4 regions of the Mesorhizobium sp. AR02 genome follow, and region 3 is predicted to be linked to each of the others. Evidence: predicted binding sites of a transcription regulator. Region 3 holds the regulator's gene; each other region holds the start of a gene.
What was found. The regulator LexA, encoded in region 3, represses DNA repair genes until DNA is damaged. The targets are predictions, from matches to a motif close to TGTTCNNNNTGTGTTCNG.

Region 1 (7,555 bases), 3.7 Mb from region 3:
GGACGACGCCAGCTTCTGCCACAAGGTGACAGCGGCGCTGAACAAGGGCTGGCACCTGTTCGGCTCGCCGACCTACGCCTATGACAAGAAAGCCAAGACCATGCGCTGCGGCCAGGCCGTGGTGAAGGATGTCGACGGTCAGGAATACGGGCCGGATACCAAGCTCAGCGACTGGTAGAGTTGGCAGGCGCGACGCAGGCTGTGTCGAGATTCAGGTCAGGCCGAGTCGAAAATGGTGGTGCCCGAGAACCGGAGCGGAGCGTACTTTTGGGTACGTGAGCACCGGAAGCGCAGGGGACCGCCATTTGCAGACCGGCATCACCTGAATATCGGCACAGCCTACTCGGCAGCTTCTTCGATCCGCTCCATATCCTCGTCCGACAGGCCGAAATGGTGGCCGATCTCGTGGATCAGCACATGGGTGACGATGTCGCCCAGCGTCTCCTCGTTCTCGGCCCAGTAGTCGAGCATGGCGCGGCGGTAGAGTGTGATGCGGTTCGGACCTTCGCCGGTCTGCGGGTTCCAGCGTTCGGCAATGCCGCGGCCCTCGAACAGGCCGAGCAGGTCGAAGGGCGTCTCCAGCGACAGGTCGTCCATGATCTCGTCGGTCGGAAATTCCGCGATCTGGATGACGATCTCGCCGGTCAGCTTGCGAAAATCCTCCGGCAGATGGGCGTAGGCCTCCAGCGCCAGGAACTCCAACTCCTCCATCGAGGGCGCAAGTTCGCCATGCCAGGTGCGGGTTTTGTAGATGCGGGCCATGCTTTGTCCTTTGATCCCGGCATATAGGCTTTCGCACCGGTCGAGGCAAATGAAGCGGGAATTCCGGTTTCAGGTTCTTTGCCGCTGCCGGGGAATCGCGTAGGGGTCGGTTCCGGCCATCTCTCAGGAGTTCTCATGCCGGACCTTTCCACCATCGGACTTTTCGCCATTGCCTGCCTCGCTTTGACCGCGACGCCGGGGCCGGACATGCTGCTGATCGCCTCCCGCAGCGCCAGCCAGGGTCGCGCCTCGGGCCTGGCGACCTATGCCGGCATCGCCGCCGGCACCTATTGCCACGCGCTGGCCGCCGCTTTCGGCCTGTCGCAACTGTTCCTGGCGGCGCCCATCGCCTACGACATCGTGCGCTATGCCGGCGCCGCCTACCTCGCCTGGCTCGCCTGGAAAGCATTTCGTTCCGACGGAACGGCATTTGCCCCGGTCGCCGGCCTGCCGCGCTATTCGCGAAGCCGGATTTTCCGGCAAGGCCTGCTGACCAATCTGCTCAACCCGAAGATGGCGCTGTTCGTGCTGGCGCTGTTCCCGCAATTCGTGCGCCCCGAGACCGGTTCCGTCGCCGGCCAGATCCTGCTGCTGGCGACCGTGCTCAACCTGATCGGGCTGCTGGTCAACGGCCTGGTCATCCTGACCGCCAGCCGGATCGGAGCGGCGTTGTCGCGGCAGACACGGTTCCAGCAGGCACCGCAGATCCTGCTCGGAACCGTATTCGCCGGGCTGGCCGCACGGCTGGCTCTTGGTGGCCAGCGGTAGTCTCCCGGCGGGAGCATTGACGAGCCGGTGATTGATGAAGAAACACCTCGTCGCTTCGTCATTCTGGGGCGGAGCAAGGAGCGTAGCGACGCACGCAGACCCCAGAATCCATGCCGGGACTTCCAAGCGCCGCTGCGGTGCAGAATTCTGCTCCGCTGCACTCTTCGGTCAAGGTAACAGAATGGATCCCAGGGTCTCCGCGACGCCGTCGCGCGGCTGCTTAGCCCGACAACGTCATGGGTGGCGTGTGGCCAGCGTAGATGTTGGGCTTGCGCCCGTCGCGCAAGGAAATAAATCTCGCAATTGTACCTCGTGTACCTAATGAGATATGATCATGTGAAATGATTTCCCGAGTCGCATAGGGGGTCGGCCTACCTTAATAGTGCCTGACTCACGTAAGCGGTGATTCACATTGCTAGTTTGTTATTTAGACGATAGCGGCGAATCCGCCGAACCTGTTATAACGCTCGCAGGGCTTCTAAGCACTGCCGAGAGCTGGCAGCAATTCGAGATGGATGCTCGGGTGCTGTTTGATAGCGTAGGTTTGGAGTACCTTCATACTGTTGACCTGCATCATAGGCGATGTGCATTCAAAGGGTGGAACAGCACGGAGACTGCTGCTTTCGCCAACGCACTATTTAGACTGGTAGAGGCACATGGCGGCTTTGGAGTTGAGTTCTCCGTTTTAAAAGCACGCTATGAAGAGCGAAAAAAGGCTCTAGGGCTCAAGCTTGGCGTTTCAGCAATGGGTATGTGCTTTCGTGGCGTTGTTGACCGCATTGTCAAAGATGAAGGGTTTTTGGAAGCGGAGCAGATGCCGGGAGTTGATCTTTCCTTCGTCGTGGAAAGTGGCCACGCGAACAACAACGACATTTTAGCGCGGTTCGACGCCATAAAGGAAATGGATCCGAAGCGATTCGGATCACTGGTGTTTGAGGATAAGAAAAAAACGATCGCGTTACAGGTGGCTGATTTCGTGGCGTTCTACTCTCGCCGCATACGCAACGCAACGCAGGCGAGCCCCCGAACTGCTGAGTATGAGAATTTCATTCGAACACTGGGCGGCATAAAGCATCGCCCATTCCTGGCTACAGATTTCGGCGTCTAGACAACACCTTCGAGACGGCGTGCTCAAATGACTCTCCGCTTTCGTCTGCCTCGATATGTCGAGCGGCTTTCTTGAGCCGCTCGGATTGCTCCTTCGACTAAGCTTTGGCGCCTTTTGCCGCTTGGCTTTCGGGCGGTATTTTGACGGTCGCCTGACGCCATAGGGCGCCTCACCTTGCACTAGTCGTTTCATAGGTCAGTCGCCTAGCAACGGCCCATCAAGATGCACCGACCCGCGTGTCAGCCTTCCAAGGCTACGCGAGCAGGAATAAATTCCTTGTGACTCTGCTTGACTCTTCGGGTCGCCTCTGGAATCTATAAGAACATAACAGGAACAATTGTGAGTGGACACTGACCGTCATGGCGATATCAGCCGTGGCGCGGGAGACTGTTTTTGCCCTGCGCCGCCAGATCGCGAAGATCGAGGGAACGCTGCCCGAGCGCCTGCAGGCGCCGGCTGGCGCGCCGCTTGATGCCGACGCCGATGCCGATCTCACGATCGTCCGGCGCGGTCTTGCCGCGGCCTTGCCGGATGCTTTCCTGCCGATCGGCATCGAACGGCTCGATGCCGCCCTGAGCGGCGGCCTGCCGAAAGCGGCGCTCAGCGAAATCCATGGCCTGGAAACCCGCGATGCCGGAGCCGTCGCCGGCTTCGCTTTGTCGCTCACCAGCCTGATCCTCAAGCAGGCGCAAGGGTTGCCGGTTTTGTGGATCGGCACCTCGGAAATCTTCCGCGAGGCGGGCTTTCCCTATGCCAGGGGGCTGCAGGCCGCCTTCGGCATTGAACCAAAACAATTGCTGTTTTCCGAGGCGCCAAAACTGGTCGATGCGTTGTGGGTCGCCGAGGAAGCGGCGCGGATGACGGCACTCGCCGCCGTCATCCTGGAAATCCGCGGCAACCCGCAACGGCTGGACCTGACCGCGACGCGCCGGCTGCATGCAAGGGCGCAAAGTGCCGGCCGCCCCGTATTCCTGCTGCGGCAGGCGGCCGAACCCGAACCGACGGCGGCGCCGGTCCGCCTCATCGTCTCGTCGGCGCCGGCCGTGCCGCGCGCCACGGTCGCCGGGCCGCTCGCCGGTTCGATCGGCCGCCCCGCCTTCACCATCAGCATCGGCAAGAGCCGCACGGCCCTGCCTGGACAATTCACACTGGAGTGGAACCCCGATGAACGCGTATTCGACGAAAGAAGGGGCGAGGAAAGACGGACAGACCGGGCAAAGAATCCTGTCCCTGTGGTTTCCCTATCTGGCGGCCGAAAGGATCCTGCGGCAGCGTCTGGGGCGGTCCTGGCGTTCCCGGCCGTCGGATCACCCGGCGCCATCTCACCCACCACTGGTGATCAGCCACCGCCAGGGCAACGCCCAGCGCATCTCAGCCCTCGACGAGCGGGCTGAGGCGCTGCACCTGAAACGCGACATGGGCATCGCCGATGCGCGCGCCATGCATCCCTCGATCGACATTGTCGAGGCCGATACCGAGGCCGACCGCCGCCTGCTCGAAGGCCTGGCCGACTGGTGCGACCGCTACACCCCGCTGGTAGCGCTGGACGGAGTGGACGGCCTGTTTCTCGACGTCACCGGCTGCACCCATCTGTTCGGCGGCGAACGCGCCATGCTGGACGACATCCTGTCGCGCTTTTTCCATCAGGGTTTCGATGTCCGCGCCGGCCTTGCCCCGACACCAGGGGCGGCCTGGGCAGCGGCCCGGTTTTGCGGCGACCGCATCGTCGCTGGCGGCGAGGAGGAAGCGCTGCTCGCCCCCTTGCCTCTGGCCGCACTGCGCATCGAACCGGCAACCCGCGCCAGCCTGGAAAGTGTGGGCCTGCGCACGGCGGGCGCCGTCATGGCGGCGCCACGCGCGCCGCTCGCCCGCCGCTTCGGCGCCACCTTGCTGCTGCGTCTCGACCAGGCGCTTGGCCGCCTCGACGAGGCGGTCTCGCCGCGCCTTCCCGTGGCGCCGCTTTCGGTCGAGCGCCATCTTGCCGAACCCGTCACCCTGACCGAGGACATCGAACGGCTGGTGGGCCTGCTGGCGGCGACCTTGAAGACCGATCTCGAGCGCCGTGGCGAGGGCGCCCGGACGCTGGCGCTGCTGCTCTTCCGTGTCGACGGCGCCGTCAGCCGCATTGCGCTCGGCACCTCGCGGCCGATGCGCGACCCCAGGCTGATCCAGAAACTATTCCATGAAAGGCTGGCAGCGCTCGAGCAGGACATCGATGCCGGCTACGGCTTCGATCTGGTGCGGCTCTCGGTGCTGGCCGCCGCCGCCTTCGACATGGCGCAGACCGATCTGACCGGCGACGTGACCGACGATGGCGCCGACATCGCGCTGTTCGCCGACCGCATCCGCGCCCGGCTCGGCGAGGGCGCCGTCCTGCAGCCGGTTCTCGTCGAAAGCCATCTGCCGGAACGCGCCGTCGCCATCATCCCGTTCAGCGAAGCCCCGCGCCGGACCACACCGCCGAAGAAGTCGGACAGGCTGCAGGCGCCCACAACCATCTTCCCGCCGGAACGGCCGATCCGGCTGTTCCGCGCGCCCGAGCCCATCGAGGTGCCGGCGACCGAAATGCCGGAGGGTCCGCCGCTGCATTTCCGCTGGCGGCGCGCGCTCTACCGCGTCACCCGTGCCGAGGGTCCCGAACGCATCGCCGCCGAGTGGTGGCGTGAGGCGTCAAGTGATCCGGTCACATCGACCCGCGACTATTTCCGCATCGAGGATGTCGACGGCCGCCGCTACTGGCTCTACCGGCAAGGCCTTTATGGCAACCCGCAGGTGCCGCCGCGCTGGTTCATGCACGGGGTCTTCGCATGAACGCGCTGACCGTCATTCCCTATGCCGAGTTCGGCATCCAGTCGAATTTCTCCTTCCTGCGCGGCGCCTCCAAGCCGGAAGAACTGGTGGTTGCGGCCAAGCTGCTGGGTTTCTCCGCGATCGGCCTTGCCGACCGCAACACGGTGGCCGGCGTGGTGCGCGCCTGGCAGCAGGCCAAGGTCGAAAAGCTCTCCTATCACCCCGGCTGCCGGCTGGTTTTTGGCGACGGCACGCCGGATATTCTCGCCTATCCCAGGAACCGCGCCGGCTGGGGGCATCTGTGCCGCATGCTCACCCAAGCCAATCTGCGCGACGAAAACGAAAAGGGCGCCACCCTGCTTGAGCGCAGCGATCTGCTCGAATGGGGGGATTTGATGTCGCTGGCGGTCCTGCCCGATCTGGCGGCGGACGCGGAAGAGAGTCTCGCTTTGCTCCGGCAGCTCAAGGAGCGCTTCGGCAAGGCCCTGCGGCTCGGCGTCTCGCCCTGTTATGCGGGCAATGACCGCTTCCGGATCGAGCAGGCAGCGGCGTTTGCCCAGAGCACCGGCATCCCGCTGATGGCAACCAACGATGTGCTCTACCACACGGCCGAACGTCGCCCGCTGCAGGACGTGCTGACCGCGATCCGCCTCAACACACCCGTCGCCGAGGTCGGGCTGGAGCTCACCGCCAATGCCGAACGCCATCTGAAGCCGCCGCTGGAAATGGCCCGCCTGTTCCGCAGGCATCCGCAAGCACTGGCCGAGACTTTGCGGTTTGCGGAAGAATTGACCTTCTCGCTCAGCGACCTCCAGTACAATTACCCCGACGAGCCGACGGAATCGGGTCTTGGCCCGCAGGCCGAGCTGGAAAGGCTGGCGCGGGAAGGTGCGGCCAGGCGCTTCCCAGGCGGTGTCCCGGCCAGCGTCATAAAACGCATCCAGGAAGAACTCGCCCTGATCGAGCGGCTGAATTACGCGCGCTACTTCCTGACCGTTTACGACATCATCAAATTCGCCCGCGGCCAGAACATCCTCTGCCAGGGCCGCGGCTCGGCCGCCAATTCGATCATCTGTTTCTGCATCGGCATCACCGAGGTGGGACCGGACAAGATCGACACGCTGTTCGAGCGCTTCATTTCCGAGGAGAGGAACGAGCCGCCTGACATCGACGTCGACTTCGAGCATGAGCGGCGCGAAGAGGTGATGCAGTACATCTATACGAAATACAGCTCCAAGCGCACCGCGCTTGCCGCCGCCGTCATCAGCTATCGCGGCCGCTCGGCGCTACGCGAAGTGTCGAAGGCGATGGGGCTGTCGGAGGATGTCCGGGCGTCCCTGTCCGGCTCGATCTGGGGCTGGTCGACCTCGAAGCTCGGCGAGAAGGAAGCCCGCGCCGGCGGTCTCGACCGGAGCGACCCCACATCGCGGCATGTGATGGAACGGGCCAACGAGATCATGGGCTTTCCCCGCCACCTCTCCCAGCATGTCGGCGGTTTCGTCATCACCCGGGACCGGCTCGACGAGATCGTCCCCATCGTCAAGACGGCGATGGACGAGCGCAAGATGGTCGAATGGGACAAGGACGATCTCGACGCGGTGAAGATCCTGAAGGTGGATGTGCTGGCGCTCGGCATGCTGACCTGCCTGCAACGCGCCTTCACTCTGCTTACGAACCACTATCCAAAAGCCCGGGATCCCTATGGCCAACCCTATGTGCTGGCCACCTTGCCGCCGGAAGACAGGCGCGTCTACGACATGATCGGCCGCGCCGACACGCTCGGCGTCTTCCAGATCGAATCGCGCGCGCAGATGTCGATGCTGCCAAGGCTCAAACCAAAGGATTTCTACGACCTTGTCATCGAGGTGGCGATCGTTCGACCGGGCCCGATCCAGGGTGACATGGTCCACCCCTATCTGCGCCGCCGGCAAGGCAAGGAAAAACCCGAGTATCAAAAACCGGAGCTGGAGGCGATCCTCAGCAAGACGCTTGGCGTGCCGCTGTTCCAGGAACAGGCGATGAAGATCGCCATCGTCGCCGGCGGCTTCAAGCCGGGCGAGGCCGACGAACTGCGCCGCGCCATGGCCACTTTCAAGCGCACCGGCACCATCGGCAATTACCGCGACC
Region 2 (7,555 bases), 3.2 Mb from region 3:
CCCAGCTTAATGGGCCAGTTTTCTTGGGCTTTTTCCGTGAGGTAACGCCTTTGTCCGTCGCTTGCAAGGGTTGCCATGCCCGACAGCTTCGGCGTTGGCGGAATGGAATTCCAGGCGGTAGGCGCGGCGAGGGCGGCTGATGTCCCGGGGAGCGTCTTGTTTGCCGGGTTCCGTTCTGTCCTGCGCCCGCCATTGCCCTGGGATCGCGGCCCGCGATCTGGCCGGCAAGCAAGCTTCAATCTTCGCCAAGCAGGCGGTCGGTCTGGCGGCGCTCTCTCTTGGTCGGGCGGCCGCTGCCGGCCTCGCGCAGTGCCGGAATAGCATCGGGAAGCGCCTCGCCCTTCGGTGTGGGCGGTGGCGACATGTCCTCATAGAGGGTGCGGGCTTCCTCTGCCGGGCCGCGCCGCACACCGGCGCCGAGCACCTTCCAGACGAAGATGCGCCTGTCGAGCGTGATGGTCAGGACGTCGCCCGGCTTGACCAGATCGGAGGCCTGCGCTGCTTTGTCGCGATTGATGCGCACCCGCCCGGCGACGACCAGCTTGGCCGCCAGCGAGCGCGATTTCATCCGCGCGCGAGAAGAACAGCCATTTGTCGATGCGCTGGCGGCCTTCAGCAACCATCGAACCACACCAAGTCTACTTCTTCAGCTGGTCGCGCAAGGCGGCGAGCTTGGCGAAGGGCGAATCCGGATCGAACCGCACCGGGCGTTCCTCGCGCGGCTTTGGCTGGAAGGCGGGCTTTGCGCCCCCCTTGCCGCGATCGGGGCCACCCTTGCCCTCGGGCCTGCCGCCCTTCCAGTCGGGCCGGCCTTCGCGGCGCTCGGGACGCTCGCCTTGCGGGCGGGCATCGCGGCGCTGTTCACCTTCGGCCTGCGGCTTGGGCTTGAATTTCGAGCGGTCGAAGCGCGGCTTGCCGGCGCCGTCGCGCCGTCCTTCATGGGCTGCGCGTTCTCCGGGTGCGGCCGCTGCCTGCGCTCCGGCGGCATCGGCCGGCGCATTGTTTCGGCCGCGCGCTTGTCCGTTGCGCTGGCGGTTGTTGCGGCCTTCGTGATGGCGGGGACGCTGTTCGAAACGGCCCTGACGCCACAACAGGATCGGCTTGGGCGCTTCGACTTCCACAGCGGGCTCGCCGGCAGCCGCTTCGGTCACGACGACAGGCTCGCCGGTCTCACCCTCCCCCTCGTGGGGAGGGTCGGCGCGCAGCGTCGGGGTGGGGGCCGCGCTGGCTTCGTCAGCACTGCCGGCTTCGTCAGCGCCACCTGCATCGTCTGCGCCATCACCCCCACCCGCGTCGCTTCGCGCCGCGACCTCCCCCATCGAGGGGGAGGTGAGGGCGCTGTCGCTTTCGGTGACAGTGACGTCAGCGAGGGCTTCCGCCACGAGCGGGACCTCTTCCACGGCTTCGGCCGGAGCTTCGGTTGGCTCTTCCGCAACAGGCTCTTCTGCCGGTTCCACGATGACCGCGGCCGGCGCTTCGACGGCGGCCTCGGCGGGAGCCGGTTCCGAACCCTCGACTGCTGCCTCCGCCGCCGCATCTGCTGCGGCAGCCTCCGCAGCCCTGGCCTGCTCGGCACGTGCAGCCTCTTCCGCTGCGAGTTTCGCGGCTGCGGCTTCGCGTGCGGCAGTGTCCTGCGCCTCGAGCCGTGCCTTGACCTCGGCCGCCGGCTTCGGCTCGGCGCGATAGCCCAGGCCCTTGAGGATCTCTTCCATGTCGTCGGCGGTGGCGCCGAGGATCGACATCATCGGCGGCGTGACCATGAAGGATTGGCCGTCATAGGCGCCGTCCGGACGCTGGCCGAGGCCGGGCTTCCAGTTGGTCGCCGGACGGATGAGATCCGCCAGCCGTTCCAATATGTCGATGCGCACGGCACGGCGGCCGAGATTGCGGTAGCCGGCAAGCTTGTAGAAGGCCTTGTCGAAGGCCGGATCGATGACCACAGATGTGCGGCCCGACGCCAGCGCGTGGACCACGTCGCCGAAACCAGGCTTGTCCTTGCCGTCGTTCGTCAGCGCCCACAGCAAGGTCACCAGTCCGGCGGGCGCCGGCTTGATCAGGGCCGGCACGAAGACATGGTAAGCGCCGAAGCGCACGCCAAGCCGGCGAAGGGCTGCACGACCTTCCTGGTCTAGTGACTTCATCTCCTCGGCGATGTCGCGGCGATTGATGAGGCCGAAATTCTCGACCAGCTGGAAGGCGATGCCACGGCCGATGCCGGAAATCTGCTCGGCGTTCTTCAGGTCGACCAGCGGCTTCAGCAGCGTTTCGATCTGGAAATTGACGAAACGTTCGGCGCGCGCGGCGACCTTGTCGCGCGCCGGGCCGGTCAGTTGTTCGTCGGCCAGCAGAACCAGACGCGGCTTCAGCGGGTCTTCGCCTGAAACCAGCGTGCCGATCGGAGCGCCGATCCAGCGCAGCGTGCCGTCCGAGCCAAGTGCGAGGTCCCCATTGGGACAGGCGCCAAAACGTTCGGCGCGCGCCTCGAATTCGGCGGCCAGCGCCTTTTGCGCGGCCGTGCGCACGGCCTTGGCGTCTTCGCCGCCGGCGGTCTGGTCGGCGGTGAAGCGGAACCCTTGCAACTCGCCGACATGGTGGCCTTCGACAAGGACGGTTCCGGTAGGACTAATTTCGGCTTCGGGCATGGTATTTTCTCTAAGGCGCCGCATGAGGACGGAAGTCCTGCGGTCTACGAAGCGTTTCGTCAACCGCTCATGCAGCGCATCCGACAATCTGTCTTCGATTTCGCGCGTCTTTTCCTGCCAGTGTGCCTGATCGGCCAGCCAGCCGGGCCGGTTCGACACAAATGTCCAGGTGCGGATCTGGGCAATGCGGTGCGACAGCGTGTCGATGTCGCCTTCGGTGGTGTCGGCGCGGCGCACCTGCTCGGCCATGTAATTCTCGTCGACATGGCCATGCCGGGCAAGGTCCATATAGATCGAGGCGATGAGGTCGGCATGCTGGGCGGGTGCGATCTTGCGGTAGTCGGGCAGCGCGCAGGCTTCCCACAGCAGCGCCACGCGCTTGGCGTCGGTGGCGAGCGCGCGGATATCCTCGTCGCGGGAGAGATATTCGAGCGCCTGGGCGTCGACTGCCGGCAGCGCCCGCGTCAGGCCCTCGACAGGCGCGTTGGTCTCGATCGAGCGTTTCAGCGCATCGAGGCTGGCGAAGTCGAAATGCGCGGTGCGCCACTGCAGCACCTTCACCGGATCGAAGTCATGGCCCTCGATCTTCTTGATCAACTCCTCGTCAAGCGGATCGACCTGGCCGGTGACGCCAAAGGTGCCGTCGCGCAGATGCCGGCCGGCGCGGCCGGCGATCTGGCCAAGCTCGGCCGCGGTCAAATTGCGATACTGGTAGCCATCGAATTTGCGGTTCTGGGCAAAGGCGACATGGTCGAGATCGAGGTTGAGGCCCATGCCGATGGCATCGGTGGCAATAAGATAGTCGACGTCGCCCGACTGGAACAAGGCCACCTGGGCGTTGCGGGTGCGCGGCGAGAGCGCCCCGAGCACAACCGCGGCACCGCCCTGCTGGCGGCGGATCAGTTCGGCGATGGCATAGACCTCGTCGGCGGAGAAGGCGACGATCGCGGTGCGGCGTGGCAGGCGGGTCAGCTTCTTCGAACCGGCATAGGCCAGATGCGACAGCCTCGGCCGTGTCACCACCGAGACGCCCTTCAGCAGGCGCTGCAAGATGCCGTGCATGGTGGCCGCGCCAAGCAGCAGCGTTTCCTGGCGGCCGCGCAGATGCAGGATGCGGTCGGTGAAGATGTGGCCGCGCTCGAGGTCGCCGGCGAGCTGCACCTCGTCGATGGCGACGAAGGCGGCGTCGGTCTCACGCGGCATGGCCTCGACGGTGCAGACAGAATATTTCGCGCCCGGCGGCTGGATCTTCTCCTCGCCGGTGATCAGCGCGACCTTGTGGGCGCCGACCTTTTCGCAGACGCGCGTGTAGACTTCCCGGGCCAGCAGCCTGAGCGGCAGGCCAATGACGCCGGTTTCGTGCGCCACCATGCGCTCGATGGCGAGATGGGTCTTGCCGGTGTTGGTCGGGCCAAGCACGGCGGTCACGTCGCGGCCCGACAGGATCAGCGGCTCGGTGTGTTTCGGCTGGATGTTCATCGACCTGGAAATAAGGCTTTCTGGCCTCTGGTTGTCGGGAGCGTGCCTCAACTGGCGCGTATGACAGGCGACACATAGGGATTTCGGGCGCGAAGCGAAAGCGGAATGTTCCGCCGGCGGCTCGAAGGCCTCTCTGTCAAGCCCTTAAGTGGTTGCTGATTAAGAGTTGGAACGAGTCTGGAACGAATCGGCGACGAATCAGTGACTCCGACAGATTCAGCTTTTGTTCACGGCTAGATGTGGATTTCGTGACCATGAGTCTCACCACATACTGAATCCCTGAACTGGCCCGTTTTATGCTAGGCGAGCTCAGCCATTAAGCTTTGCCGGGAAACCACGAATGCGGCTCGATGCATATCGCTCAAGATTATGAAATTGTTAATCTTTCTGAACTGGGCGTTAAGGAATTGCGGGCGATTCCGGCCCATTAACGTTAACTTCCGCTCAAAGCCGGAACGAATCGGCGACAAAGCAGCGCCGGCGGCATTTTCCCGTTTTGTTCCTCCAATATCTTGTGTTGTGAACAGCTTATCCACCGAGAATTCACAGGCTTGCCCACAGGGTTCGCACAGGCGGCGCTGCCGCCATTAACTTTTGCGTGCCGGATTGGGGCATTGCGCCGCAGCGGGGGCGTTTGGCTCCAGGGCATCAATTGAAAACGGACCGGTTTCCCGGTCCGTTCGTGACAGGATATGAGCCGCCGTTGGATGTCTCAGGCGAAGTACTGGCCACCATTGGCCGTGATGGTCGAGCCGGTGATGAAGCCGGCATCCTCCGAAGCGAGGAAGACGACGCAGCGCGCGATCTCTTCCGGTTCGCCGAGGCGGCCGACCGGGATTTGCGGCAGGATGCGCTCGTTGAGCACCTTCTCATCGATCGCCTTGACCATTTCGGTGGCGATGTAGCCGGGGCAGATGACGTTGACGGTGATACCCGCCCGAGCGCCCTCTTGAGCCAGCGCCTTCGAGAAGCCGATGTCGCCGGCCTTGGCGGCAGAATAATTGACCTGCCCGGCCTGACCCTTCTGGCCGTTGATCGAGGAGATGGTGACGACGCGGCCGAACTTGCGCTCGCGCATGCCGTTCCAAAGCGGATGCGTCATGTTGAAAACACCGGACAGGTTGGTGTCGATGACCTCTTTCCACTGCTCGCGCGTGATCTTGTGGAACATGGCGTCGCGGGTGATGCCGGCATTGTTGACCAACACCGAAACCGGGCCGAGATCGGCCTCGACCTGTTTGATGCCGGCGGCGCAAGCGTCATAGTCGGCGACCGACCATTTGTAGACCGGAATGCCGGTTTCGGCCTTGAACTTCGCCGCCGCCTCGTCGTTGCCGGCATAGTTAGCGGCAACCGAATAGCCGGCGTTCTTCAAAGCGATCGAGATCGCCGCGCCGATGCCACGCGATCCACCCGAGACGATTGCAACCTTGGTCATGCATTTCCCCTTTTTGAAGTCGCCCTGTTGTCGGGCTTGGCAGGCACTGGATAGGAAACGGGCGGCTTGCGCCGCCCATCTTTATGTTTTGTCAGAGTGCTTCCACGCACAGGGCGACGCCCATGCCGCCGCCGATGCACAGGGTGGCGAGGCCCTTCTTGGCGCCGCGGCGGCGCATCTCGTAGACCAGCGTGTTGAAGACGCGGGCGCCCGAGGCGCCGATCGGGTGGCCGATGGCGATGGCGCCGCCATTGACGTTGACGATCGAGGGATCCCAGCCCATGCCCTTGTTGACGGCGCAGGCCTGCGCGGCGAAGGCCTCGTTGGCCTCGACGAGGTCGAGATCGCCGACCGACCAGCCGGCCTTTTCCAAAGCCTTGCGCGAGGCGGGAATGGGCCCGGTGCCCATGATCGCCGGATCGACGCCGGCGGTTGCCCAGGACGCGATGCGCACGAGCGGGGTAATGCCGCGCTTTACGGCTTCCGCTTCGCTCATCAGCAGCGCGCCGGCCGCACCGTCATTGATGCCGGATGCGTTGGCGGCGGTGACCGTGCCGTCCTTGTCGAAGGCCGGCTTCAGCTTGGTCATGGCATCGATCGTGGCGCCGTGGCGAATGTACTCGTCCTGGTCGACGACGGTGTCGCCCTTCTTGCCCTTGATGGTGAACGCAACGATCTCGTCCTTGAACTTGCCGGCCTTCTGCGCCGCCTCGGCCTTGTTCTGCGAGGCCAGTGCGAACTGGTCCTGGTCGTCACGGGTGATCTGGAACTGGCGGGCGACATTTTCAGCCGTGTTGCCCATGTGATAGCCGTTGAAGGCATCCCACAGCCCGTCCTTGATCATGGTGTCGATCATCTTGTAGTCGCCCATCTTGACGCCGGCGCGCAGATGCTCGGCGTGCGGCGACAGCGACATCGATTCCTGGCCGCCGGCGATGATCACCTTGGCATCGCCAGTGGCGATCTGCTGCATGCCGAGCGCGATGGCGCGCAGGCCCGAGCCGCAAACCTGGTTCAGGCCCCAGGCGGTGGTTTCCTTGGGCAGGCCGGCAATGATCGAGGCCTGGCGGGCCGGGTTCTGCCCCTGGGCGGCGGTCAGCACCTGACCGAGGATGACCTCGTCGACTTCGGCGGCTTCGACACCGGCGCGCGACAAAAGTTCCTTGATGACGACGGCGCCGAGTTCATGCGCCGGGGTGGCCGCGAAAGCACCGTTGAAGGAGCCGACGGCCGTGCGTGCGGCACTGGCGACAACGATGGAATTGGCAGAGGACATTTTCTTCTCCAGACTTCGAGCTGTCGTGTTTTTGGGCATTGTTGGCGACTTTTCTTGCCCTTTCCATGATCCAAGTCAAACCGGAAATCGGCATGGCGCCCATGCGCCGCAAGCAGGTCGCGCGTCGCCGTGCCGGCGGGCTGGCTGCTGCTGCGCAGCATATTTTGCCTGCTATGCAGCATTATGTGATCCCGCACTGCACAAACTGCTTGGAATTATGAGGCTTTTGCGCATATCCTCGAAAAGGGCGCAATCGTTACCGGCTGCTTACTCAGGCGTGCCGGTGTCCGGGGAGGATGCAGATGGCCGCAAAAGACGATCCGATCATTATCAAGAAATACGCCAATCGCCGCCTCTATAATACGGGGACGAGCACCTATGTGACGCTCGAGGATCTGGCCGAGATGGTCAAGAAAGGCGAGGAGTTCACCGTCCAGGACGCCAAGACCGGTGACGACATCACGCATCCGGTGCTGACCCAGATCATTTTCGAATTGGAGAACAAGGATGGGCAGAACATGCTGCCGATCCCGTTCCTGCGCCAGCTGATCGCCTTCTATGGCGACCAGATGCAGATGATCGTGCCGAGCTTCCTCGAACAGTCGATGATCGCTTTCTCCAAGGAGCAGGAGCGCTTTCGCGAGCAGATGAAGGGCGCCATCGGCAAGTCGCCGCTGGACGTGATGAAGATCGCGACACCGATCAAGGCGCTGGAAGAGC
Region 3 (7,555 bases):
TCGCGCATGGCGCGCAGCGGATCCGCCGCATCCATGGCTTCGACTGCTGCGAGATCGAGCGTTGCACGCATGATTTGTGACATTCCCTGGTTATTTACGCCGTAATTATTCACGGATGGCTTCGCGAGCCGGTGCGGGTCCCCGGCCCCGCTTGAGGCTGGGCAGAGCAAGCATGGCAAGCACGAACAGGCCCGTGGCAAGCTTCAGGTCGGGAGGCGGCATGCCGGCGGCAAGGCAGAACGACACCAGCTGGTAATAGATGATCGCGCCGGCGAAAGGCGCCAGCAGCTGACGCCAGACCGTCTGCTTGCCGACGACCGCTTCGCCGATCATCAGCGCGGCAAGGCCGTTGATGAGGATGCCCAGCCCCATATTAACGTCGGCAAATCCCTGCGACTGCACCATCAGCGCGCCGCTCGATGCCGAAAACGCGCTCGCCAGCCCGACACCGCCTATGGTCGCCGCCCAGACATTGATGCCTTGAGCCTCGGCCATGTCAGGATTGGCGCCGACGGCGCGCACGGCAGTGCCCTTCTCGGTCCTGAAGAACATGTAGAGCGATGCGAAGACGACGAGCGCGAGAAGACCCGCGACAACGATCTTGCTGGCCGGGAAACCTGGCCGCGCGAACGGTACCCAGTCGAACACGGCGGGCGAGCCGAAGACGGAAAGATTGGACTTGCCCATGATGCGCAGGTTGATGCTGTAAAGCATCGTCATCATCAGGATACCCGCAAGAAGCGTGTGGATGCGGAAGCGCAGATGGATGAAGGCCGTGCAGCAGCCCGCCGCGAAGCCCGCCACGAATGCGACCATGATGCAGAGCAGCGGCGATGCACCGGCAGCCAGCAGGACGCCGCAGACGCAGCCGCCCAGCGGAAAGGCGCCTTCGCTGGTGAGATCGGGAAAATTGAGCATGCGAAACGGGATCATGATGCCGAGCACGACAAAGGCCAGGATCAGGCTTTGCGCCAGGGTCACCGGCATGATCGCGACGAAGCTGGTGAGAACGTCCTGAACAAAACCCATGATGATCAGCTCGCCAGCAACATGCGGTCGGTCTTGATGGAAAAATGGCCGATCAGGTCGAGAACCGTGACCCTCGCCTTCTCCTCGCCGGTGACCTCCAGGAGGACCCGGCCCGCGTCGAGCATGATCACCCGGCTGCCATAGTCGACGGCGTGCTGCATGTTGTGGGTCACCATCAGGGTGGTCAGCTTCAGCGCATTGACCGCGCGCACCGTCGCCTGCATGACGATCTCGGCCGTGCGCGGATCGAGTGCCGCGGTATGCTCGTCGAGCAGCAGCAGGTCCGGCGATCCGCCGACTGCCATGATCAGCGACAGCGACTGCCTCTGCCCGCCCGAGAGCAGATCGACGCGGGTATCGAGACGATTTTCCAGACCGAGGCCCAATATCGACAGGCGCTCCTTGTAGGACGCAAGCCGCGCGGCGTTCAGCCCTTGCCGCAGCGTGCGTTTGTGGCTGCGCAGATCGGCGAGCAACATGTTCTCCGCCACGGTCATGCTGGCGGCGGTGCCGCGCATCGGATCCTGGAAGACGCGCGCCAATCTTGTCGCGCGCTTGTACACCGGCATAGCTGTCACGTCGGCGTCGTTGATCAGGATCTTGCCGGAATCCAGGACAAGTGCTCCGGAAATGGCGTTGAGCATGCTGCTCTTGCCGGCTCCGTTGGAGCCGATGACGATGCCGAACTCGCCTGTGGCCAATGACAGGCTGAGACCGTCCAGCGCGACCTTCTCGTCGGCCTGGCCCCTGTAGAATACTTTGCGCGCGGATCGGATCTCGAGCATCGTTCCTCCCTGACTTGAAGGGCGACGGCGCCAACGCCGTCACCCTTGCAGCCCGATGTCAGTCGACGATGCAGCCGCAATCGGCCATCGATGCCGGTATCTCGATGCCGAACGCAGCCATCGCCTTGCGGGAAATCGTTGCCATGTGATCCTTATAGGCGGGGCGCGACGGTGCGATCGTCTTGGTATCCTTGCCCTTGAGGATCTCGGCGGCGATGTTGCCGGCGTTGATGCCGACCTGCGTGTAATTGACCGCGAAGCTTGCCGGTACGGTGCCGTTGCGGACCGCGCTGTCATCGGAGTTGACGATCGGGATACCGGCCTGGCGAGCGGCCGCGGAGACGGCGGCGATCGCCGGCTGGATCAGGTTCGAGGCCGGGCCGTAGATCACGTCTGCCTTGCCGGCGAGCGAAGCGATGCGCTGCTGGATGTCATTGACGTTGTCGATGCCGACTTCCACGACCTCGAAGCCGGCTGCGGGCGCCGCCGCCTTGATCTTTTCGACCAAGGCAACGTCGTTGGCCTCGCCTGGATTGTAAGGCACGCCAAAGCGCTTGGCGTTCGGCAGCAGCTTCTTGGTGAAGGCCATCACCGCGGCGACATCCTGCAGATCGCTGGCGCCGGTCATGCCTTCGTCGCCGGCGTCCCACGACGGCACCAGCTTGGCCGCCACCGGATCGGTGACCGCGGCAAAGACGATCGGAATGCCGGAACCGGCGAGCGCCTTCTTGGCGATCTGCGAGACCGGCGTGGTGATGGTGTAGATCAGCTTGGGCTGCTCCGCCTGCAGCTTGGCGATCATCTGCGGCACCAGCGATGCATCGAAATTGGTATGGCTCTCCGTGTAGACGACGTCCTTGCCCTCGACGAAGCCATTGTCCGTCAACGCCTTCTTGAAGCCGGCTATGGCGGCGTTGAGCTGTGGATGCTCGCCGAAATTGGCGATGCCGATGCGTATCTGATCGGCCGCGGCACTGCCTGCACTGACCATCAACGCGCCTGCCAGGGCCAAGCCCGACAGCCAAGCGGATTTCGACTTCAACATCATTTCCTCCCAGATTTGATCGGCGCCGCTCCCGGGCGGCAACTGCGGCGATCATGGTCAGTCCCTCAGCGCCTGTCAAACATTATATATAATTCTTGCCATGCCTTCACATGATATATAATTTTCGCAAGCCTGATGATGGACGGAAAGTGATGCAGGATCAGAATAACTCCACCAAGACGGAGGCGGCCTATCAGCTGCTGCGGCGCGATATCCTGACCACCCGCCTCATGCCAGGAGCGCCGCTCAAGCTGAGCGCACTGCGCGGCATATATGGCGTCGGCTGGACGCCACTGCGTGAGGCTTTGTCCCGACTTGAAGCCGAGCGCCTGGTCACCGCCATCAGCAATCGCGGCTTTGCCGTCGCTCCCGTGTCGCGGGCCGAGCTCGAGGACCTGGCGCGCGCAAGGCTGGTTGTCGAAATGCCGCTGTTCCTGGAATCGATCGCGAACGGCGGTAGGGAATGGGAGGACGCGGTTGTCACCGCTCATTACCGGCTCTCCCGCTGCAAGACTGCGGTCGACGACCCCTCGGATGCGGCCGTCGACAAGTGGGACGAGAGCCACGAGGCCTTTCACGCGGCGCTGTTGAGCGCGGCGACGTCCAACTGGCTGTTACGGTTCCGCTCGACCATCGCCGATCAGCTGCGGCGGCATCATCGTTTTCTCGGCCTGGCGCCGACATTGCGGGCGGCGGCCGGCCTCAAGCACGGCTATGGCGAGGCCATGGACGCTCTGCGCGAGGCGATCGCGATCGAGCATCACACCGCAATCATGGAAGCGGCACTCGATCGCGACGTCGAGCGGGCAAAGGCACTCATGACCGCGCATATCGGCTACACGCTGCACGTCTATGTTCACAGCGAAGACAGTGGCACCTACGCCGCCCGCGCCGGCAGCCTGAAAGCGGTTTCCGGATGACGCTTGCGTGGCGTCCAGATCCCCGCGGCCCGTACCCGCCCCGAAGCCCGCGATTGTTGGCATTTTGGTTTCGTTTCGTTCCGCTGGAAATGGATCGATAAACCATACAAATCCACCCCGTGAACGCCTTTCGAAGGCCTGATGCCAAACCGCATCCTGGGGTAGGCCACAGGCCATTAACCAAAACAATTTCAATGCGCGCGGCGGAGGCGGAGGTGGTCGACTGCCGCCCGCTGCCAGGGGCAAAAAATTTCAGGCGTCTTAACAAATTCACTAAACTTTAAACGGTTGCAGAACACAACTGGAACAGATAGTGTTTGTTCTGGGTTTGTTTTTCGATTCTGGTTCAGACCCTTTGTTCAAGCCTTGGGGGCCGCCATGCTGACGCGCAAGCAACATGAACTCTTGATGTTCATTCATGAACGGCTGAAGGAAAGCGGCATTCCACCGTCCTTCGACGAGATGAAGGAAGCGCTCGATCTCGCCTCCAAGTCAGGCATCCATCGCCTGATCACGGCGCTGGAGGAACGCGGCTTCATTCGCCGGCTGCCCAACCGGGCGCGGGCGCTGGAAGTGCTGCGGCTGCCGGATTCGATCGCGCCCGGCCTCAATGCTGCAAAGAAATTCTCGCCGAGCGTCATCCAGGGCAGTCTCGGTCAGGGCGGCCTTGGCCGCCAGATCAAGCCGGCGTCGTCGCGCTTGCCGGCGGCCGGCAACGACGACGACGCGGTTTCCGCGGTGTCGATCCCGGTGATGGGCCGCATCGCCGCCGGTGTGCCGATCGATGCCATCCAGCATCAGACGCATTCGATCTCGGTGCCGCCGGACATGATCATGGGTGGTGAGCACTATGCGCTCGAGGTCAAGGGCGACTCGATGATCGAGGCCGGCATCTTCGATGGCGACACCGTCATTATCCGCAACGCCGACACGGCGAGCCCGGGCGAGATCGTCGTGGCGCTGGTCGACGAGGAGGAAGCGACATTGAAGCGGTTCCGCCGCAAGGGTGCCTCGATCGCGCTTGAAGCCGCCAACCCTGCCTACGAGACGCGCATTTTCGGACCGGACAGGGTCAAGGTGCAAGGCAAGCTCGTCGGGCTGATCCGGCGCTACTGAGCAGGAGCGGTCGGCGCTTCGGGTTTTTGATAGGGCGGCAGCCCCCTCGCCTCACGCGAAAATTTTCGCTGCTCGTGCCAAGGCCGATACGGGCTGTCCACCGCGAAGCTGACGATTGGCGGACCGGTCGCCGATTGGCGGTCAAAGAAGACGGCGGCACTGCCCTTACGGGCCAGTTGCCGTTTGGTGACGACGAGAACCAGCGGATTGTGGCAGGCGTCATAGCCGGTCGCGTCATTGACGACGATCAAATCGGCGAAACCGCAGGCTTTCCAGGTGTCCTTGCGGTCTTCGACATGCGCAATGATCGCGCCGGACGGGTGCCGGGCAAGACAGACGCCATCCGTGCAATAGAATGGCGCTCCCGGCGGCAGGTTGACGGCATCGGCAATGCCGAATTGCCCCTCCGCCTTGCTGAACATTTCCGGCACGACGATGGTTTCGGACACCAGCGCGCGTTTCCAATTGTCGACGGTGAATTCGTTCGGACGAGCCCGGCTGACCGCGAGTTCGCCACCGCCGATCGGCAACGCGACCAGCCGTGCATCTTCCGAGATCAAGACATCCGGCGTGCGCGTATCCGACACCGTCAACAGGCCGGCAAGCGCGAATGGCAGCGCTGCGAGCCGCAGCCAGGTCGTCGCCATCGTCGCGATGACCAGGGCGATGGTCACCAGCAGGACGGATTGCTGCGAAATCAGCCCGACCGCGTCGACCGGCGAGCGTTCCGATATCCAGGCCGATATGGCGATCATTGCGGTCAGGCCCTTGCCCATCACGTAAAGAAAGGGACCATCGGCACCGAAAGGCATCGCCAGCGAACTGAGAACAGCGAAAGGCATGACAATCAGCGAGACGATCGGCATGACGGCCAGATTGGCGAACAGGCTGAGCGGCGACACACGCTGGAAATGCCAGATGGCAAACAGCGCCGTGGCGCAGCCGGCGATGATGGAGGTCATGGCCAATCCGCCTGTCGCCAGCAGGAATTTTCGCGTGAGAAAGCTTGGCAGGGATCGCTTTGGCGGTGGCGGTCTTGTCTTTCCCGAATGGTGATCCGCCCAACCGGCATAGGCGCCAACCAGCGCAGCCGTTGCCGCGAACGACATCTGGAAACTCGGGCCGACCACTTCGTGTGGCGACACCACGATGACGGCAATCGCCGAGATCGCCAGATTGCGCATGGTCAGCGCCGCGCGATCGAACAGGACGGCAGTCAGCATCACCGCAAGCATGATGAAGCTGCGTTCGGCGGCGACGACGACGCCCGAAATCACGAGATAGGCGGCGATCGAGAACAGGGCCGCGGCGGCCGCGTATTTCTTCACCGGCCGACGCGCGGAAAAATCCGGAAACAGCGCGAAGGCGCCGCGCAGCAGACCCATGATGGTGCCGGCAACCAGCGCCATATGCAGTCCGGAAATCGAGATGATGTGATAGATGCCGGTGCGCCGCATCGCCTCGTTGATTTCGTCGGGAATGCCCGCGCGGACGCCAACGATCAGCGCCGCGGCGATCTCGCCCTCGGCCCCTCCAATGCTGCCCCTGATATGGTCGGCGATGGCTTCACGGGCATTTTCTATCCCGGAGAAAAGGCGGGCTGACAGAGGCATCTCACCGTCCTCGGCGGAGACAAGCTTTGGATTGCCGAGAAAGAAGCCGCTGCCGCCAATGCCGGCGAAATAGCTGTCGAAGGAGAAATCGTAGCTGTCCGGCCGCACCGGGCCGGTCGGCGGCAACAGTTTGGCATAGCCGGTGACCAGGGAGCCGGCAGTCATGTCCGCCGGGATATTTCGCGCCGAAAGCCGGACCCTTTCCGGCGCATAGCGCAATTTCGGCCGGGCGGTCGACGTCACGTCTATGGTCAGCCGGATGCGGCCAGTCTCCATCCGGTCGAGCGAGACGACGCGGCCGGTCACTTCAGTCGAGATTTCCGAGCCCAGCATCTGGGTGCCCACTCGCCATGTCTCGACCTTGGCGGCAAGCAGGCCAAGCGCGCACAACAATGCCGCCATGAAGCCCAGATGGGTTTTCGGCCAGGAGCGCGAGACAAGCGTGCAGATCGCCATCAGCACGACGACCGCGACAGGTCTTGCAAAGTCGGGCTCCGCCGCCAGCGAATAATAGCCGATCGCTCCAGCAGCCAGGCAGACCGGCACCAGCAGGAAGGCGATGCCTCGGTCAAGCTCGAGCTCCGCTGCCGTCGCCACACCGCGGCGCAGGCGAGGTAAGGAAACCTGGCCGAGCTGCCGTCGGACGCGCACAATCCGGCCCGAGACAGGGGACGGAAGTGGCGCTGGGATATCCGCCTGCAGCGGCTGGCTACCGGGCGCAGGCACAAGAGGCGATGGCGGCAGTGAGGTTGGCGGTGGAATCGCAAACAGGGACCGTTCGCTGACGCCAACACCAGCGTCCTCGCCCTGATCCAAGCCCCGGCCTCGTCCAGCCATCGGGTCTGCCCCTTGCACCCCTGACGCCCTATGCTACATGAACGCCGGGCGCGCGAAAGTCCGCGCAGCCGCACCCCGCTTCAGATGGTTTCCGAGAGTTTCATGTCCGACAAGGTCGTCACCCGTTTTGCCCCCTCGCCCACCGGCTATCTGCATATCGGCGGCGCGCGCACGGCGCTGTTCAACTGGCTGTACGCAAAGCACACCGGC
Region 4 (7,555 bases), 3.4 Mb from region 3:
GGCTGCCAAGCGCAAGAAGTACCGGCCGGGCAAGAAGATGCCGGTCGATTACGACCTTGTCTGGCGCGACCGGCCGAGCCATGTCTTCCTGACCCGCGACGACAGACTGGTCGAGACACTTGCCGGCTCGATCAAGGCGGCGGTCGGCAAGGAACCAACGCTGTCGACCTCGGGCGGCACATCGGATGCGCGCTTCATCAAGGATTACTGCCCGGTGGTCGAGTTCGGCCTGGTCGGCAAGACCATGCACATGGTCGACGAGCGCGTCGCGCTTACCGATCTCGAAACACTGACGCGGATCTACCAGCGCTTCATCGAAGACTGGTTCGGGCAGGGCTGAGCAGCATGCTTTCGGCGGATGAGACCCAAGCTTCGCTGATCGGTGCCGGGCGGCTGATGCTCGGCAAGGTCGACGGCCTGCGCCTGCTCGACCTGTCGGCCGACGGTTTCTGGAATTCCTTTTTTGCCATTGTCGTTGCCGCGCCGGCGCTGATCGTCAGCTGGGTTGGGATCGCCAACCAGTTCGGCGATCCCAACGCTTTTGCCGGCCGGTTCAGCATGCTTATTCGCCTCTGCGGGACCGATCTCGGCAGCTGGGTGCTGCCGATCGTGGGGCTTGCGTTCATCGCGCCCCGCGTCGGGATCGGCGGCCGCTTTGTCCACTATGTCGTCGCATACAATTGGGCGACGGCAATCACGGCGTGGATCATGCTGCCTGCATCGCTGCTCAGCCTGTTTGTGCCCGTCACCGATCAGATTGTCACGGCGATGATACTGATCCTGTTTTTGCTGTCGGAAGTTCTGCTGTGGCGGGTGACCAATGCCGCCATCGGCAAGGGCGCGGCGATCGCAACCGCGGTTTTCTTCGGCATGCTCATTGCCTCGCAAACCGTGCAATACGCGCTTCAGCTGCTGCTCGGCATCACCATGCCCGAGTATGGAGCCTAGCGCCCCCCTTTCCGAAAGCCGATCCTGCTTTCTGGACGATGGCGCGTGATCTTCTAGGGATAGTCGACACCAACGAGAAAAAGCCCGTCGGGCGGCGCCACCTGGCCGCAGGCGGCGCGGTCGCGCGCCTCGAGCGCTGCCTCGAGGTCGGCCTCGGTCCAGCCGCCATCGCCGACGCGTTTGAGCGAGCCGACCATGGAGCGGACCTGGTTGTGCAGGAAGGAGCGCGCCGAAGCCCTCACTTCGATCAGGTCACCGTGTCGGCTCACATCGAGCCGCTCCAGCGTCCGGACCGGGCTGTTGGCCTGGCACTGGGTCGAACGGAAGGTGGTGAAGTCATGCCGGCCAAGCAGGATTTTCGCGGCCTCATGCATGGCGCTGGCGTCGAGCCGCTTCGGCACCCACCACACCTTGCCCTTTTCCAGCGCCGCGGGCGCGCGCCGGTTGAGGATGCGGTAGAGATAGTGGCGGCCTGTGGCCGAGAAGCGCGCGTCGAAATCGTCGGGGGCGATCGCCGCCTTCAGGATGGCGACATGCGCGCCGGCCGCCTGCAGATGGGCGTTGATGGCATCGCGCACCTTGTCTTCAGGCCATGCCTTGGCGAGATCGACATGCGCCACCTGGGCGGTCGCATGCACGCCGGCATCGGTACGGCCGGCGGCACGCAGCCGCACCGCCTCGCCGCTGAATTTTTCGATTGCCTGCTCGATCGCCTGCTGCACCGAAGGCTGATCGGCCTGGTGCTGCCAGCCGGCAAACAGGCTGCCGTCATATTCGATGTCGAGGCGAAAACGCGGCATGCCGGGCGGCTATACGCTCTCGCCTAGGCGGCGAGAGCAGTGAAGGCGGAAGCGTAGACCAGCTTGCCGGCCTCCGGAGCGTCGCCCCAGGTCAGCGCCTGCAGCGCCTCGCCCTGGTACTCGCTTTCGAACTTCTCGGCACGCGCATGGCTGTAGCCGAAACGGCCATAATAGGCCGGGTCGCCCAGCACCACGGCCAGCGTCTCGCCGGCATCCCTGAGCCGGATATGCGCCTCGCGGATCAGCGCCCCGCCAATTCCGCTGCCATGAAACGAAGGCTCCACCGCCAGCGGCGCCAGTGCCAGGGCCGCAAAGCTCTTGCCGCCATTCTGGACGAACAGCCGCGAAAACAGGATGTGGCCGACCACTTGCCCGTCTTCTTCCGCCACCAGTTCGACGACGGCGTCGCCGCCAGTGACCAGCGCATCGACCAGCCCGGCCTCCGCCTGCTGGCCGAAAGCGTGTTCCTCGACGAGGCGAATGGCCTCGCGATCCCGCGGCGTTGCCGCGCGTATCGACATCATGCTCATGAGAACTTCATTCCTTTTACGATCTTGGCTCCGCGCAGGAATTCCGACGCGGCGGCGGGCTTTCCGCCCGCACGTTGAACTTCGACCAGACTGACCGCGCCTGCCCCGCAGGCGACCGTCAGCCGGTCATCGAGAATTCCTCCCGACTCGCCCAAATCGTCCGAAAGCGACAGGCCTTCGGACAGCGTCGAGCGAAGCAGTTTCAGCCGTTCCATGCGGCCGCCAATGTCAATTTCGGACCAGGCGCCGGGAAAGGGCGACAGGCCACGAAGGTGGTTGTGGACCTCGGCCGCAGGCCGCGTCCAGTCCACGCGCGTCTCGGATTTATCGATTTTTCTGGCGTAAGTCACCCCTTCCGCCGCTTGCGCGGTAAATCTCAGGGCGTTTTCTTCCAGCCGCGCCAGCGCTTCCACCATCAGGGTCGCACCAACGCTCATCAACCGATCATGCAGATCGCCGGCTGTCATATCGGGGCCGATCGGGCATTTTTCAAGCAATCCCACCGGTCCGGTGTCCAAACCCTCTTCCATGCGCATTACCATCATGCCGCTTTCCAGGTCACCCGCCATGATGGCGCGCTGGATGGGGGCGGCACCGCGCCAGCGCGGCAGAAGCGATGCATGGCCGTTGATGCAGCCAAGCCGGGGTGCGTCGAGTATCGCCTTCGGCAGCAGCAAACCATAGGCGACGACCACGGCGACATCGGCCTGCAGCGCATGGAACGTGGCCTGCTCGGCTTCGCTCTTGAGGGATGTCGGCGTGCGCACCTCGATGCCCAGCCGCTCGGCCTCGCGCTGCACCGGAGATGGCGTCAGTTCCAGCCCGCGCCGGCCGGCGGCACGCGGCGGCTGTGTGTAGACGGCTGATACCTCATGTCCGGCTTCGGCAATGGCGCGCAGCGTCGACACCGAAAACTCCGGCGTGCCCATGAAGATGACGCGAAGGGGCATTTTTCTTACGATATCCTGTCTACTGCTCGCGCCGTGAGCCGGCTTAGGCACCCGCTTCAAACGGGTTTACGCGCTTCAGGTCAAGCCCGTCAAAGTCGCGGACGACCGTGGTCGCTTTTCCTTTCCGCTTCGATTCTATCCATGATCTCCGCGTATTCATCGCCAATTGCGTTCTCAGCCGCAAAAGCCGAGCGAATCGCATCCCATGCCGAGAGTCCCGGCCCTGACCGGCCTTCTCGTTCTGCAGCCATGCCTTTGCGCAGAAGATCGATCGCCTTGCCTGACAGGCTCTCGCCGTCCTTGCGTGCCGCGTGTTCGATTTCGCGTTTCAAAGGCTCGGGAATGTCCTTGATCAGCATGTCGGCCATCGGCGTCTCCATTGGCACTGTCCCGCCGACATCAGCTTGGAAAGGACTCTAGCCTATCCCACCAGCTTGCCCGGAGCCTTGTCCTTGGCGAGCTTCTTGAACTTCTTCACCACCATGTCGCGCTTCAGCTTCGAGATGTGGTCGATGAACAGCACGCCGTTGAGATGGTCGATCTCATGCTGCAGGCAGGTCGCCATCAGGCCCTCGGCCTCCATCTCCTGCAGCTTGCCGTCGCGATCGAGATATTTCACGCGAACGGAAGCCGGGCGTTCGACCTCGGCGTAATAGTCGGGGATCGACAGGCAGCCTTCCTCGTAGACGGAGCGCGCCTCGGCGCTCTCCAGGATCTCCGGGTTGATGAAGACATGCGGCGCCGGCGTTTCGTCTTCCTTGGCCAGGTCGATCACCAGCATGCGCAGCGGCTCGCCGATCTGGATCGCCGCCAGGCCGATGCCGGGCGCGTCATACATGGTCGCCAGCATGTCGTCGGCGAGTTTGCGCAAAGGCGTGTCGACGCGCTCCACCGGCTTGGAAAGCTGGCGCAGGATGGGATCGGGAAGAATGATGAGCGGCTTGATCGGCATGGCGTTCCACCTAAGACGTCCAGCGAAAAGCGTCAACCGGTGCGCCTGAGCCCCGTTCACGTTTTGATCTGTGCCAGGCTGCCGAATCGGCTATGCTGTCCACATGAATGATCTGAGCACCATCCTTTCCGAGCCCGTCGCAAGGCTTGGCGCCTCGACAATCACGCTTGGCCACGCGCTGGCCTTGGGCGCCGTGCTGTTTCTCGGCCTGTTCGTGATGCTGGTCATCGCGCTATGGCGGTCGGCCAAGGCGCGCGAGGTCGCTGCCGCGGAAGCCGCCGACCATGCCCGCGACGCCGAGGCACGGATGGCCGGCATATTGCAAAGCCAGGCCGAAATGCAGGGCCGCATGGGCGCCATCGCCGAAGTGTTCGGAGCGCGCCAGGCGGAACTGACGCAGTCGATCGGCCAGCGGCTCGACGCCATGACCGGCCGCCTCGGCCAGACCATGACCGAGCAGACCAAATCCACGCATGAGAGCCTGGCCAAACTGCAGGAGCGGCTGGCGATCATCGATGTCGCGCAAGGCAACATCCAGTCGCTCGCCGGCCAGGTCGTGCAGCTGCAGGCGATCCTCTCCAACAAACAGACGCGCGGCGCCTTCGGTCAATCGCGTATGGAGGCGATCGTCGCCGACGGCCTGCCGCATGGCGCCTATGAATTCCAGGCGACACTGTCGAATGGCAGCCGGCCGGACTGCCTGGTCAAGATGCCGAACTGCGCGCCGTCGCTTGCCATCGACGCCAAATTTCCGCTGGAAGCCTGGAATGCCATCCGCGCCGCCGATGGCGCCGACCTGCAGAAGGTCGCCTCGCAGGCGTTCCGCCGTGACATCGAGATCCATGTCCGCGATATCTCGGAAAAATACCTGATCCAGGGCGAGACGCAGGACACCGCCTTCATGTTCGTGCCGTCGGAATCGGTCTTCGCCGAAATCCACGAGAATTTCGAGGCGATCGTCCACAAGGCGCACCGCGCCCGCGTCGTCATCGTCTCGCCGTCGCTATTGATGCTGTCGATCCAGGTCATCCAGGCGATCCTCAAGGATGCCCGCATGCGCGAACAGGCGCATCTGATCCAGGGCGAGGTGATCCGGCTGATGGAGGATGTCGAGCGCGTCGACGAACGGGTGCGCAAGCTGCAGGTCCATTTCGGCCAGTCGGCCAAGGACATCGACGATATCCTCGTCTCGACATCGAAGGTGACCAAGCGCGGCCAGAAGATCGAGGCGCTGGAGTTCGGCGTGCAGCCAGAAGGCGATGCCGCCCCGGAGACACCGTCACGGGCACCGGCCGCGAAACTCGAGCCCGGCCCGCGTGTTGCCGATTCAAAGACCGGCCAGCTCAGGCTGCGGGTCGTCGAAGGCGACGACTAGCGGGCAATTCCACCTAGGCCACGGCCACGATGACGTGCGCCTGAATTTTAGCGGCAACCGCACCGCTGCCATGTCTGGCCGCAATCGCGGCTGCGGCATAGTCCGTTGCAGCGTCGAGTTTGCCCGGATCCCGGCCCTCGATTTCGGTGCGAAGAACGGTTCCCTGGCAATAGGCAACGGCCGGAATGCGCGGCGAGGGCGCACGGCTTTGTTTGGCTCTCGTCTCGATCGCCACACCCGAGAAACCTGCCTCCTCAAGGTCTCTGCGGATCAATGCCGTATCGTGGTAGCCGTGCGGCGTGCGGGCGAGAAAGCGTGGCGGATCGTTCGGAAAAATCCTGGCCAGGGCATTGGTCACATCATCGGCAAACACATTCTCTTCGATGCGATCCCAAACATTGAACAGAAAATGTCCGCCGGGCTTCAGCACCCGCTTTGCTTCGCGGTAGGCGGAGGGGCGGCTGGGAAAGAACATCGCGCCGAACTGGCAGCAAACGAGATCGAAGGCCGCATCTTCAAAGGGCAGCGCCATGGCATCAGCCTGGCGCCATTGGATGCGACTGTCGGGCGCTTGACACGAAGCGGCGTAGTCGAGCATCGGCTGGTTGAGGTCGGTCACGACATAGCTTGCGTCAGGGGATAGTTTTGGCGCCAAGGCGCGGGTGACGACCCCGGTGCCCGCGGCGACTTCCAGGACGGCGCTGGGCGAGAAGGACGCGGCTCTGCGTGCAAGGTCCGTGGCGAACGGCTCGAAAATCAACGGCACCATATAGCGGTCGTAATTTTCCGGGATCGAACCGGCAAACAATTTGTCCGTTTCCAACATCGCGATCACCCGCCCGTTTGATGCGAGCGAGGCTAGCACATAATTGTGTGTCCTGGGCGGCTTTCGACCCAAGAGAGGGGGCTACTGCTCCTCCACGATGCTTATGCCCTCGAATTCCGGAAGCCAGTGCAGAGCCGATCGGTGCCACTTCTGTTGTGTCGGGACCAAATCCTCGCGTTGCCGCGCGGTCCCCGCCCTGATCCCATAGACTTTCGGGCCGTCGCCAACCGACGTCGCGTAAAGATGCGAACCGCAGTCGCCGCAAAAGGCCTGGGCGCGCTTGGCGCCGCTCGATCCGGTCTTGATATAGATCTTTGGCATGCCCCTGGTGATCCGGTAGTGATCCTCAGGCGCGGGAACGGTGACGCGAAAGGCCGTGCCGGTCAGTTGCTGACAGTCCGTGCAGTGGCAGATCGAGGTCTTTTCCGGATCGACCTCCGCTTCATAGGTGATGGCGCCGCAATGGCACCCGCCATCGATCTTCATGCTTGCTCCTCCGAAATCCACCGACCGATCTTAGCGGGACCAGGTGGTGGGGCCAACAGTGCAGTGCTGGTCCAGGACTACTCGGACGCGGCTTCGATCAGCTTGCGCCGCTGCTCCCAGGTGCCCGTCGTCTGCGGCTTGACGAACAGCCGCGTGATCTCCGGCATCTCCTTTTTCAGCCGGGCCTCGATGCGCTCGACACAGGCCTCGATCTCCGGCGCCGTTAGATGGTCCTCGAACTCGATGCTCAAGCCGGCGACGATCTCCTGCGGCCCCATGTGGACGGTCAGCACGCCGTTCGCCCGCTGCACCGCCGGGTCTTGCTGGGCGATCGCCAGCACCTTTTTCTGCACCTCGGGTGAGGCCGGCTCGCCGATGAGCAGCCCCTTGCTTTCGCGGGCGAGGAAGATCGCCGTTGCGCCGAGGATCAGCGCGATGCCGATCGAGGCGGCGCCGTCGAGCTCCGGCATCTCCAGCAGCTCCGCCGCCAATATGCCGGCAAAGGCGACGATCAGGCCGAGGAGCGCCGCACTGTCCTCGAACAGCACGGTATAGACGCTCGGGTCCTTGCTTGATTGCAACGCTTGCAGCCAACCCTGCTTGCCCTTCTCTCGGCGGAATTCCTTCAGCGCCACCATCCAGGAGGTGCCTTCGAACAGGAAGGACAGGCCGAGAACGATATAGTTCA

Region 1: DBIPINDM_RS17915 (ImuA family protein) is a predicted target of LexA. The motif match lies at 2,957-2,974, and genes of this name have one in related genera.
Region 2: DBIPINDM_RS20200 (helicase-related protein) is a predicted target of LexA. The motif match lies at 4,289-4,306, and genes of this name have one in related genera.
Region 4: DBIPINDM_RS15895 (DNA recombination protein RmuC) is a predicted target of LexA. The motif match lies at 4,234-4,251, and genes of this name have one in related genera.

What each region holds. Positions count from the first base shown of each region.
Region 1 covers NZ_CP080531.1:2,880,663-2,888,217, reverse strand. The annotation lists gene DBIPINDM_RS17935 (DUF1737 domain-containing protein) at 1-178, shown strand, start outside; gene DBIPINDM_RS17930 (metallopeptidase family protein) at 340-762, opposite strand; gene DBIPINDM_RS17925 (LysE family translocator) at 898-1,530, shown strand; gene DBIPINDM_RS17920 (DUF3800 domain-containing protein) at 1,943-2,638, shown strand; gene DBIPINDM_RS17915 (ImuA family protein) at 2,998-4,032, shown strand; gene DBIPINDM_RS17910 (DNA polymerase Y family protein) at 3,974-5,449, shown strand; gene DBIPINDM_RS17905 (error-prone DNA polymerase) at 5,446-7,555, shown strand, end outside.
Region 2 covers NZ_CP080531.1:3,321,464-3,329,018, forward strand. The annotation lists partial or broken gene DBIPINDM_RS20195 (RNA-binding S4 domain-containing protein) at 236-623, opposite strand; gene DBIPINDM_RS20200 (helicase-related protein) at 639-4,121, opposite strand; gene DBIPINDM_RS20205 (hypothetical protein) at 4,421-4,657, opposite strand; gene phbB (acetoacetyl-CoA reductase) at 4,834-5,559, opposite strand; gene DBIPINDM_RS20215 (acetyl-CoA C-acetyltransferase) at 5,651-6,835, opposite strand; gene DBIPINDM_RS20220 (hypothetical protein) at 6,877-7,056, shown strand; gene phaR (polyhydroxyalkanoate synthesis repressor PhaR) at 7,138-7,555, shown strand, end outside.
Region 3 covers NZ_CP080531.1:6,539,574-6,547,128, reverse strand. The annotation lists gene kynU (kynureninase) at 1-71, opposite strand, end outside; gene DBIPINDM_RS35885 (ABC transporter permease) at 106-1,029, opposite strand; gene DBIPINDM_RS35880 (ABC transporter ATP-binding protein) at 1,035-1,814, opposite strand; gene DBIPINDM_RS35875 (ABC transporter substrate-binding protein) at 1,873-2,859, opposite strand; gene DBIPINDM_RS35870 (GntR family transcriptional regulator) at 3,012-3,779, shown strand; gene lexA (transcriptional repressor LexA) at 4,158-4,895, shown strand; gene DBIPINDM_RS35860 (ComEC/Rec2 family competence protein) at 4,889-7,345, opposite strand; gene gltX (glutamate--tRNA ligase) at 7,448-7,555, shown strand, end outside.
Region 4 covers NZ_CP080531.1:2,458,373-2,465,927, reverse strand. The annotation lists gene dapE (succinyl-diaminopimelate desuccinylase) at 1-340, shown strand, start outside; gene DBIPINDM_RS15925 (transporter) at 346-948, shown strand; gene truA (tRNA pseudouridine(38-40) synthase TruA) at 1,002-1,748, opposite strand; gene DBIPINDM_RS15915 (GNAT family N-acetyltransferase) at 1,772-2,278, opposite strand; gene fmt (methionyl-tRNA formyltransferase) at 2,275-3,228, opposite strand; gene DBIPINDM_RS15905 (plasmid stabilization protein) at 3,318-3,596, opposite strand; gene def (peptide deformylase) at 3,650-4,180, opposite strand; gene DBIPINDM_RS15895 (DNA recombination protein RmuC) at 4,284-5,555, shown strand; gene DBIPINDM_RS15890 (class I SAM-dependent methyltransferase) at 5,569-6,381, opposite strand; gene DBIPINDM_RS15885 (GFA family protein) at 6,463-6,867, opposite strand; gene DBIPINDM_RS15880 (cation diffusion facilitator family transporter) at 6,945-7,555, opposite strand, start outside.